DNA from 3 places in the Arthrobacter sp. K41 genome. Region 1 is predicted to be linked to each of the others. Evidence: riboswitches for the same ligand, from Rfam matches in the RefSeq annotation. Region 1 holds a riboswitch; each other region holds the start of a gene.

Region 1 (3,244 bases):
AGGGGACCACATCGTCGCCAGCCCCAGCCTCTACGGCGGCACCTACAACCTCTTTGCCCACACACTCAAGAAATTCGGGATTTCAGTCACCTTCGTGGCAGATCCGGACAACCTGGACCAGTGGCGCGGGGCAGTCCAGCCCAACACCAAGCTCTTCTTCGGCGAAGTGGTGTCCAATCCGCGGCAGGACGTCCTGGACATCGAAGGCGTGTCCCAGGTGGCGCACGACGCCGGCGTTCCACTGATCGTGGACAACACCCTGTCCACCCCGTACCTGATCCGGCCGCTCGAATGGGGTGCTGACATTGTGGTGCACTCAGCCACCAAGTACCTCGGCGGCCATGGCTCCGCCATTGCAGGAGTGATCGTCGACTCCGGAAAGTTCGACTTTGGCAAGGACCCTGCCCGGTTCCCGGGCTTCAACACCCCGGACCCCACCTACAACGGGCTTGTCTACGCCCGCGATCTCGGCGCAGACGGTGCCCTCGGCGCGAACCTGTCCTACATCCTGAAGGCCCGTGTGCAGCTGCTGCGGGACCTCGGCTCGGCGGTGTCGCCTTTCAACGCCTTCCTCATCGCCCAGGGTCTGGAGACGCTGAGTCTGCGGGTGGAACGGCATGTTGCCAACGCCCTGGAAGTTGCCCAGTGGCTGGAAGCGCGTGACGACGTCGAATCGGTCGCCTATGCGGGGCTTCCCTCCAGCCCCTGGTACGAGCGGGGCCGCAAATACGGCCCCAAGGGGACCGGCGCCATCGTGTCGTTCAACCTTGCCGGTGGCGCGAAGGCGGGCAAGCGATTTGTAGACGCGCTGGAGCTGCACTCCCACGTGGCGAACATCGGCGACGTCCGGTCGCTGGTGATCCATCCGGCGTCGACCACCCACAGCCAGCTGTCGCCCGAGCAGCAGGTGGTGGCGGGCGTGAACCCCGGCCTGGTGCGGCTTTCGGTGGGGATCGAACATATCGATGACATCCTGGCCGACCTCGAAGCCGGCTTCCGCGCGGCCAAGGAGGCCACCGGAGCCTAGCCCTCCCGCAGGGTGGGCGCCCGGGGGCAGCAACGGGCCGGGGAAGTCACAACCAGTCACACTCTTGGCGGCAGGCAGGGGCTGTTTCGTACACTCGAACCAGGTCATGAGTGCCAGTGACAGCCCCGGCTTGCTGGCCGGCAACCCTCCTTCCGCGGCGGGGTGCCCCGGGTGAAGACCTGGCCTGCCGGTCATATGACGGCGGGCAAGCGCGTAGAAGAGGTCTTGCCATGACGGTTACCGTCACCCGTACAACTGTCCCCGAACACGGCATTGTCCGCTACGCCTCCATCGGCGGGCTGAAGCTCGAAGCCGGCGGTGACCTGCCGGACGTTGTTCTGGCCTACGAAACCTGGGGCACCCTGAACGAGGACGGCAGCAACGCCGTCCTGATCGAACATGCACTGACCGGCAGCACCCACGTGACCCGGGGCGACACCGAGGAGCCCGGTTGGTGGGAACAACTCGCCGGGCCGGACGCACCAGTGGATACCAACCGCTTCTTCGTGGTGTCCGTAAATATTGTGGGCGGCTGCTACGGCTCGACCGGGCCCTCGTCGCCTGCCCCGGACGGAAAACCATGGGGTTCGCGTTTTCCGCTGGTGACCCTGCGGGACAGCACCGTGGCCGAAGCCCGGCTGGCAGACCAGCTCGGAATCCGGAGCTGGTACGCCGTGTTGGGCGGCTCAATGGGCGGCGCCCGCGCCCTCGAATGGGCCGTCACCTTTCCGGAACGGGTGCAGCGCTGCGCCGTGATCTCCATTGGTGCCGCGAGCACGGCAGAACAGATCGCCTTCGCCCAGGCACAGACGCTCGCCATCCGGCAGGACGCCAACTTCAACGGCGGCGACTACTACGGCGGCACCGCCCCCGAGGAGGGGCTGGCCCTCGCCCGGCGGATCGCCCACATCACGTACCGCTCTCCGGTCGAGCTGGACGGCAGGTTCGGCCGTGCGCCGCAGGCTCCCGAATCACCGTTTCAAGGCGAGCAGCTTGCAGCGCGCGGGCGCTACCAGGTGGAAAGCTACCTGGACCACCAGGGCAGCAAACTGGTCCAGAGGTTTGACGCCAACAGCTATATCGCCATCACCGAAGCGCTCATGAGCCATGACATCTGCAGGGGGCGTGGAGCCCTCGTCCAGACCCTGTCCGCTTGCACTGCACGGTTCTTTGTAGCGGCGGTGGACTCTGACCGGCTCTACTTCCCGTCCCAGTCATGGGAACTGGCCCGTGCCCTCCCCGGCGAGGTGGACGTCCACCTTATCGAGGCACCCATCGGGCACGACGGATTCCTCACGGAGATCGCCCAGCTGGGGAGCCAGCTGCGGGACCATCTTTCGGAGTAACCCCGGCCCCACAAGCCTGCCCGTGTGCATTAATGCAGATGCACTCTGCATCATTCGGCGTTGAGCTGCGCGTTTGGGAGGACCATACTCGATGGGACCCGGCGGTTCGTGACCAAAACCACACGCATCCGCTACAGACTGTCCCAGTGGTGTCGAAGACGACGCCGAAGGAGTTCACATGAGTACGGAACACTCCGCCGCACGGCGGCCAGAGGAAACCGACGTCAAATCCACAGGCCTGAGGAAAGTAGTGACGGCCTCCATGGCCGGCACCGTAGTTGAGTGGTATGAGTTTTTCCTTTATGCCTCGGCCGCCACCCTGGTGTTCGGCAAAATGTTCTTCCCCAACTCAGGGACGGAACTCGACGGCATCATCGCTGCCTTCGTTACTTACGCCGTAGGCTTCGTGGCCCGCCCGATCGGCGGCATTGTCTTCGGCCACTTCGGGGACAAGTTCGGCCGCAAGCAGTTGCTGCAGCTGAGCATCATCCTGGTGGGCGTGGCCACCTTCCTCATGGGATGCCTGCCCACCTTTGCCCAGATCGGTTACTGGGCCCCGGCCCTCCTGGTGTTCCTGCGCTTCGTCCAGGGCTTCGCCGTCGGCGGGGAGTGGGGCGGCGCCGTGCTGCTCGTTGCCGAGCACAGCCCGAACAAGTCCCGCGGGTTCTGGTCCAGCTGGCCGCAGTCCGCCGTTCCCCTCGGCAACCTCCTGGCCACCGGCGTGCTGTTCACCCTTTCTGCCACGCTTTCCCAGGAAGCATTCCTCGGCTGGGGCTGGCGCGTCGCCTTCTGGCTCTCGGCCGTGATCGTGATCGTCGGCTACTACATCCGCACCAAGGTCCAGGACGCCCCGATCTTCATCGAAGCCCGC
Region 2 (3,244 bases), on a different contig from region 1:
AAGCACCCAGGCGTTGAAGGCGGACAGCGATGGACCGGTGTGGCGCATCAGCTGCTTGACCGGGCCGTCAATGAATTCCTTGGTGCCCAGGATGGCGCCGCCCAGCACCCGGCCCTGGCCGTCGATGTGCTTGGTGCCGGAGTAGACAATCACGTCGGCGCCGAGCTGGCCGCAGCGCTGCAGCAGGGGAGTGGCGAAAACGTTGTCCACCACCACAGTGGCACCTGCGGCATGTGCCAGCTCACTGACCGCGGCGATGTCCACGATTTCCTGCATGGGGTTGGAGGGGGATTCAAAAAACACAGCGGTGGTGGGCTCGGACAACGCAGAGCGCCACTGCTCCAGGTCAGGCCCGTCCACAAAAACCGTTTCGACACCCCAGCGCGGCAGGATCTCGTTCAGGATGACGAAGCAGGAACCGAACAGGGACCGGGCGGCCACGACGCGGTCACCTGCAGCCAGCAGGGCACCCAAAGCGGTAAAGACCGCGGACATGCCCGACGCCGTCGCAAAGCATGCCTCGGTTCCCTCGAGGAGGCGGAGCCGTTCCTGGAAGGTGGCCACGGACGGGTTGCCGTAGCGGGAGTACACAAAGCGCTCGTCCTCACCGGTGAAGGCCCGTTCAGCAGCGGCTGCGGATTCGTACACGAACCCGGAATTCAGGAACACGGCCTCGCTGGTTTCCTGGAAATTGGTGCGGTCCAGCCCGCCGCGCACGGCCTGGGTGTTGCTGCTCCAGCCGGCGGCGTCTTCGTTGAAGGTCACTTAGTTCTTTCCGAGGTTGGTGGGCAGGCCGCGGTTCTTCCAGCCGTTGACGGTGCGTTCGCCGTAGCGGTCCGGCTCGCCCTCGAAGCCCTCCAGCACGTTGTAGGACGTAAAACCGGCCTGGGTGGCAGCAATCGCAGCCGCGATGGACCGCTGCCCCGAGCGGCACAGGAAGATCAGCTCCGTCGATGAGTCTTCCGGCGCCTGCTGGGTGAGGGAACTGATGAAGTCGGGGTTGGGAATGCCGCCCGGAAACGTCCACTGGATGAACAGCGGATCATTGTCGGTGGCCTTGGTGTCAGGAATGCCGATGTGGGCCCATTCGCCCTCGGTCCGCACATCCACGAGGATGGCTCCCTGCTCCAGTTTGTCCCACGCCTCCTGGGGCGTCAGGTCTCCCGCGTAGCTCATGCGTGGCCCTCGCCGTCGAACTCGAGGTCCTCGCCGGCGGCCTCAAGGTTATCCACCGCGGTGGCAACGGCGGCATCAGCGGAGGCGATCGCTGCCGGAAGGACCAGGGCCTGCGCCACTATCACCTGGCCGTCGTTGGTGGTGGCGGCCGGGCTGCCGTGAAGCACGTAGCCCTCGGCCAGGGCGGCCGAAATCCGTTCACAGAAAGTCCGGTCGTCCGGGCCGGTGACGAGCCGGTACGAAAGTCTCTCTTCAGGGGCAGGTGCGTCAGACACGACGGATCTCCTTCTCTCACGCTTGCAACACGATTCGGTCGATATGCCGAGTATTCACCTGAGGCACCCCGCCGCGGAAGGAGGGTTGCCGACCGGTTAGTCAGGGCTTGGCACCGGTACTCATTACTCACAAAAAACGTAACACTTGGCGGGCATGCCCGCACCGCCGTCGTCGTCATGTTCCGTAACTGAACCGGCCCTGCCCGCTGAGCGGCCGGCACGCCAGTTTCGGTAACGCACGACGGCGGGACTCGCCCCGGCGTCAAGGCACCTGGCGTGCTGCACATATTGATGCCGGATAAAGTTCTTTTGGGGCAGGCCGCCCCGTCATTGGAGTATCAGCTTCGGGGGTCCCATCAGCACGTCATCAGCCGCCGCGCCCAAGCGCGGGCACAACAGCCCGCTGCCTGCCCGGACTTCCCGCAACGGCTTGCTGGTCCTGACCCGCGCCACGGCCGCCTTCCTTGTTTTGATGCTGATGGCAGTCCTGCTGATAGTGCTGCCGGCGGGACCAGCCCGTGCGGCAGAGACCTTTCCGGGCGACGGCAAGCCGCTGCTGGGCGCTGTGCTGGAATGGGGCGAGGACACCGCTGCCGGTTTCGCCGGCCGCCTGGGTGCCTCACCGGCCCTGCTCGGGCACGACATAGCCATCCCGTTCCGCGCCTCGGAGAAAAATGACATCCGGGGCTTCCTGGAACAGTCAGGTGAACAAGGCGCACATGCAATGCTCACGGTGCAGCCCACGGTTCCGCTGGACCAGATCACTGCAGACACCGCTTCAGCATTCGCCGGCGAAGTGGCCGATCTGACAGGCAACTTCAAAGGCCACGTGCTGATCCGTTTTGCCCCCGACATGAATGCCAGCTGGGTGGAATGGGGCCAGCAGCCCAGCGCCTACCGGTCCGCCTTCCAGGCCGTCGCCGCAGCCTTCAACAATCTCGACGGCGGCCGTACCGCCATGGTGTGGGAGCCCTACCTGGGCAAGGACTACCCCTTCAACCGGCACCGGAATGCGCCGGTGCCGGGAAGCGAAGGTTTCGCCCTGCTCGATACCAACCGCGACGGCGCGTGGGACGGCTCGGACGCGGCCTATAGCCCTTACTATCCGGGGGACGAGGCGGTGGACTGGGTGGGGCTGACAGCATTCCACGACGACACGGCCGGCGGGGCGCCCGTCAATACCGTTCCCCGGCAGGGCGAACTTCAGGAAATGCTTACTGCATCGGGTAGCGAAAACTTTTACGCAACGTATTCGGAGGGTAAAGATAAGCCGTTCCTGCTGCAGACGTCCGCCTTCTACAGCCCGGCGTCCGGCGGCGCCACCGAAATGGAGATCAAAGCCTCCTGGTGGGACCAGGTCCTCGGCGCCGCAGGATCAACCGAATTCACCAGGACCGCCGCGGTGGTGTGGGATGAACGCACAAACACCAGGGACACGGGTGTGGCTGGCATCAACTGGCTGCTCACCGGGAACCCTGCCATCGCAGACGCAGCCCGGCAGAGGCTGCAGGCTTCCCCGCTGGTCACCGGGCCGGTCACGGAGGTTGTGGCAGGCAGCGGGCACGTGCGGGCCAACACCCTTTCAGGCCCTGCTTCCTGGACTGTTGCCGCGGCGCTGGTCATTCTGCTCGTGGCGCTATGGCAGGTTCCCCGGCGCGTGAACGCGGCAACAGCGTGGGCTTACGCCGACTCCTCCTCCAGGGATTCCCGGGTGGACCTGCTGCGGGGACTGGCCATCGTCTTTGTGGTGGTCAACCACCTGGGGATGACGTCGCTGTTTCAGTTGCTCACCC
Region 3 (3,244 bases), on a different contig from region 1:
GCCTGATGCCCTGGGTATCCTTCGAATTTACCGTACCCGTCGTGCCGGCAAGGCCAGAAGGCAGAACCAGCGGGCAGCAACAGGAGCTCCCGGCAGGGAGCTCAGTCGTCGAGGCAGGGGGCCGCGCCGGCGGTTCCCGGCGTGTTGGGGGCCCAGTGCGGGTAGGTGCGGGTGTCGTTGGCGGGGACCCAGCGCCCGGCGTCCACCACGTAGTCCCACCCAAGGCCGTGGCGGCGCAGCGACTCGATGCCGGCAAGGAGCCGTTCGGCATCCTCAAGGCGTGAGCCGACGCCGAAGCTGGCGCGCAGTGAACCGGAGGGCAGGCCGAGACGCTTCAGCAGCGGGTGGGCGCAGAAGCGGCCGTCGCGCAGGCCCACACCGTGCTCAGCAGACAGGTAGGCGGCCACCAGTCCGGCGTCGTAGCCTTCCACGGAGAAGTTGACCACGCCGATGGTGTCCGTGTCCGGGTTCGTGTCCTTGAAGATCGTGTGGACGGTTACGCCGTCGATCCTCTGCAGGCCTTCCACCAGGTACGAGCGGATGGCGGACTCGTGGGCGTGCCACTGGTCCTGGTCAAGCCCGGCAATCACCTGTGTGGCGCGTGCCAGCGTGGCTGCGCCCAGGACGTTGGGGGAGCCGCCCTCGTGGCGGGCCGGGCCGGTGGCCCAGCTGACGCCGTCGAGCCTTGCTTCCTTGACGGCGCCTCCCCCTGCGAGATGCGGCGTTCCGGCGTCCAGCCAGTCCGTGCGTCCCACCAGCACGCCCGCGCCGAACGGTGCGTAGAGCTTGTGGCCGGAGAAGGCGAGGTAGTCCACGCCGTCTGCTGCGATATTGATGCGGCGGTGCGGTGCCAGCTGGGCGGCATCCACCACAATCCGTGCGCCGTGTTCGTGGGCCAAAGTGGCCAGGATCCGGACGGGAAGGATTTCCCCGGTGACGTTGGAGGCACCGGTGACAGCAAGCAGGCTCACGCCGCCCTGCTCCAGTTCGGCGCGGACCGACTCGATGGTCCCGGCGATGGTGTCGGCGGCGACAATGCTGCGGTGGGGGACGCCCTGCCACGGAAGCAGGTTTGCGTGGTGCTCGATGTCCAGGTACAGGACGTCGCCGTCGGGCCGGCCATCCGTTTCCGGCAGGCATCCAGCCAGCAGGTTCAGCGAATCAGTGGTGTTCCGGGTAAAAATCACCGAATCATCCGGACGGCCGCCCACGAATCCGCGCACGATGTTGCGGGCGTTTTCATAAACGGACGTGCTGATCTGGGACGCGTAGCCGGCTCCGCGATGGACGCTGGCGTAGAACGGCAGGATCTCGTTGAGGTAGGCCGAGACCACGGAGAGGGCGGGAGCAGAGGCTCCGTAGTCGAGGTTGGCGTACCGGACGTGCCCGCCGGAGATCAGCGGCGCCTGGATTTCGGCGCCGGTGACGGCGGAAAGCGGCCGCCCGGCAACAGCCCGGCGGGCGTCGAAGGCGGCAGCATCAGACTGGACAAATTCTGGCTGGGCGGCGGCGTTGGGGGAGACGGTGGCAGTAGTCACGGCAGACCTCACTCTGAAAGGACTCCCAGTACCGGGAATCCGCGCTTGCCGCATCCGTTCCGGACCGGCCTGGTCGTCACCCGGGGCACCCCACCGCGGTTGGAGGGTTGCCGGCCAGCAAACCGGGGTTTCGCGCTGGCACTCGTGACCTGGTTAAGAGCGTAGGACATGCAGCAGGAAGGTTCGAAGCCGGCTGGAATGTTAAGCGTTTTGTTACGCACCGACTGAAAAGTCCCGCTATGGCCGAAGAAAACGACGGCGGGCGCCTCCTTGGGGAGGCGCCCGCCGCTGATTGTTCGATGCAGACGCTTAGAGGAGATCGTCAAGGTCAGGGTTCAGCCGGCGGAGAACCTCGGAGTGCAGGATGGAATTTGTGGCCAGCGCGTTGCCGCCAAAGGGCCCGTCCTCACCCTCCAGGGAGGTGAAGCGGCCACCCGCCTCGACCACGATCGGCACAAGTGCCGCCATGTCGTACAAGTTGAGTTCGGGTTCGCAGGCGATGTCCACCGAGCCTTCAGCCACCATGCAGTAGGACCAGAAGTCGCCGTACGCACGGGTCCGCCAGACATCCTCGGTAAGGCCCAGGAAATTGTCCAGGCTGCCGCGTTCCTTCCAGCCGCCCAGGCTCGAGTAGGACAGCGAAGCATCGGACAGGTTGGCGACGTTGGAGACGCGGAGCCGGGTGGCGGCCGCCAGTGACCGTCCCATGTAGGCGCCCATGCCCTTGGCCGCCCACCAGCGCTTTCCCAGGGCCGGTGCGCTCACCACTCCGACGACGGGCTCGCCTTCATCCACCAGTGCGATCAGGGTTGCCCACACGGGGACGCCGCGGACGAAGTTTTTGGTGCCGTCGATGGGGTCGATGATCCAGCGGCGGGACCCGTGGCCGGTGCTGCCGAACTCTTCCCCGAGCACGGCGTCACGCGGGCGGGACCGGGACAACTGGCCGCGGATGGCTTCTTCTGCGGCCTTGTCCGCGTCGGTGACCGGCGTCAGGTCCGGCTTGGTCTCCACGTGGAGGTCCTGGGCCTTAAAGCGGCTCATGGTCTGGTCATCCACGGAGTCCGCCAGGACGTGGGCCAGGCGCAGGTCATCGTTGTAGCTTGAAGCGGGTTGGATCATGGTTCCAAACTACCGTCTGTGCGGGGTTCTGCTGGGAGGTCGGCCTTGTCAGTTGACGCTTCCCAGTTCCTTGGTCTCCTGCGCCTCCAGGCGTGGGTCGGTGCCCAGCAGGCGCCGCAGCGAAGCGAGCCGTGCTGCCCCCGTGGCGCCGGCGTGGCCGCCGCCCACCCAAGCGTCGAGTCCGCAGTTCACCGCCGTGGCGGTGTGCTTGCAACCGCGTTCGCAGTCCTCGATGCCGGGGGAGAGGTCCGGGAAGGAGCGCAGGATCCGGTCCGGATCCACGTGGGCCAGGCCGAATGAACGGATGCCGGGGGTGTCGATGATCCAGCTGCCTACCGGTGCGTCTGCCAGTCTCAACGCCAGCGCCGACGACGAGGTGTGGCGCCCGCGCCCCGTCACGGCGTTGACGCCGCCGGTAGCCCGTTCCGCGCCGGTCAAGGCATTCACCATGGTGGATTTGCCCACCCCTGAATGCCCCAGCATGACCGTGACTTTCTCATCAAGGTACGCGCGGAGCTCAGCCACGGCTTTGCTGTCGAGCCGTGCGGAGAGGCCGTCGTCCGAACGGGCATCAATGCCTGAAG

The links. A riboswitch is a leader RNA that binds a small molecule or an ion and turns the genes downstream of it on or off. The one in region 1 is predicted to bind S-adenosylmethionine.
Region 2: another riboswitch for S-adenosylmethionine. It lies ahead of AC5RTE_RS16505 (DUF1737 domain-containing protein); the one in region 1 lies ahead of metX (homoserine O-acetyltransferase MetX).
Region 3: another riboswitch for S-adenosylmethionine. It lies ahead of AC5RTE_RS04090 (aminotransferase class V-fold PLP-dependent enzyme); the one in region 1 lies ahead of metX (homoserine O-acetyltransferase MetX).

Annotation. Positions count from the first base shown of each region.
Region 1 is NZ_JBNHEW010000003.1:171,313-174,556, reverse strand. It holds gene AC5RTE_RS08460 (bifunctional o-acetylhomoserine/o-acetylserine sulfhydrylase) at 1-1,027, shown strand, start outside; SAM riboswitch class IV at 1,130-1,245, shown strand; gene metX (homoserine O-acetyltransferase MetX) at 1,258-2,373, shown strand; gene AC5RTE_RS08450 (MFS transporter) at 2,552-3,244, shown strand, end outside.
Region 2 is NZ_JBNHEW010000009.1:64,081-67,324, forward strand. It holds gene AC5RTE_RS16495 (O-succinylhomoserine sulfhydrylase) at 1-765, opposite strand, end outside; gene AC5RTE_RS16500 (rhodanese-like domain-containing protein) at 766-1,176, opposite strand; gene AC5RTE_RS16505 (DUF1737 domain-containing protein) at 1,173-1,451, opposite strand; SAM riboswitch class IV at 1,465-1,579, opposite strand; gene opgC (OpgC domain-containing protein) at 1,924-3,244, shown strand, end outside.
Region 3 is NZ_JBNHEW010000001.1:862,445-865,688, reverse strand. It holds gene AC5RTE_RS04090 (aminotransferase class V-fold PLP-dependent enzyme) at 102-1,538, opposite strand; SAM riboswitch class IV at 1,575-1,688, opposite strand; gene hisN (histidinol-phosphatase) at 1,848-2,660, opposite strand; gene rsgA (ribosome small subunit-dependent GTPase A) at 2,709-3,244, opposite strand, start outside.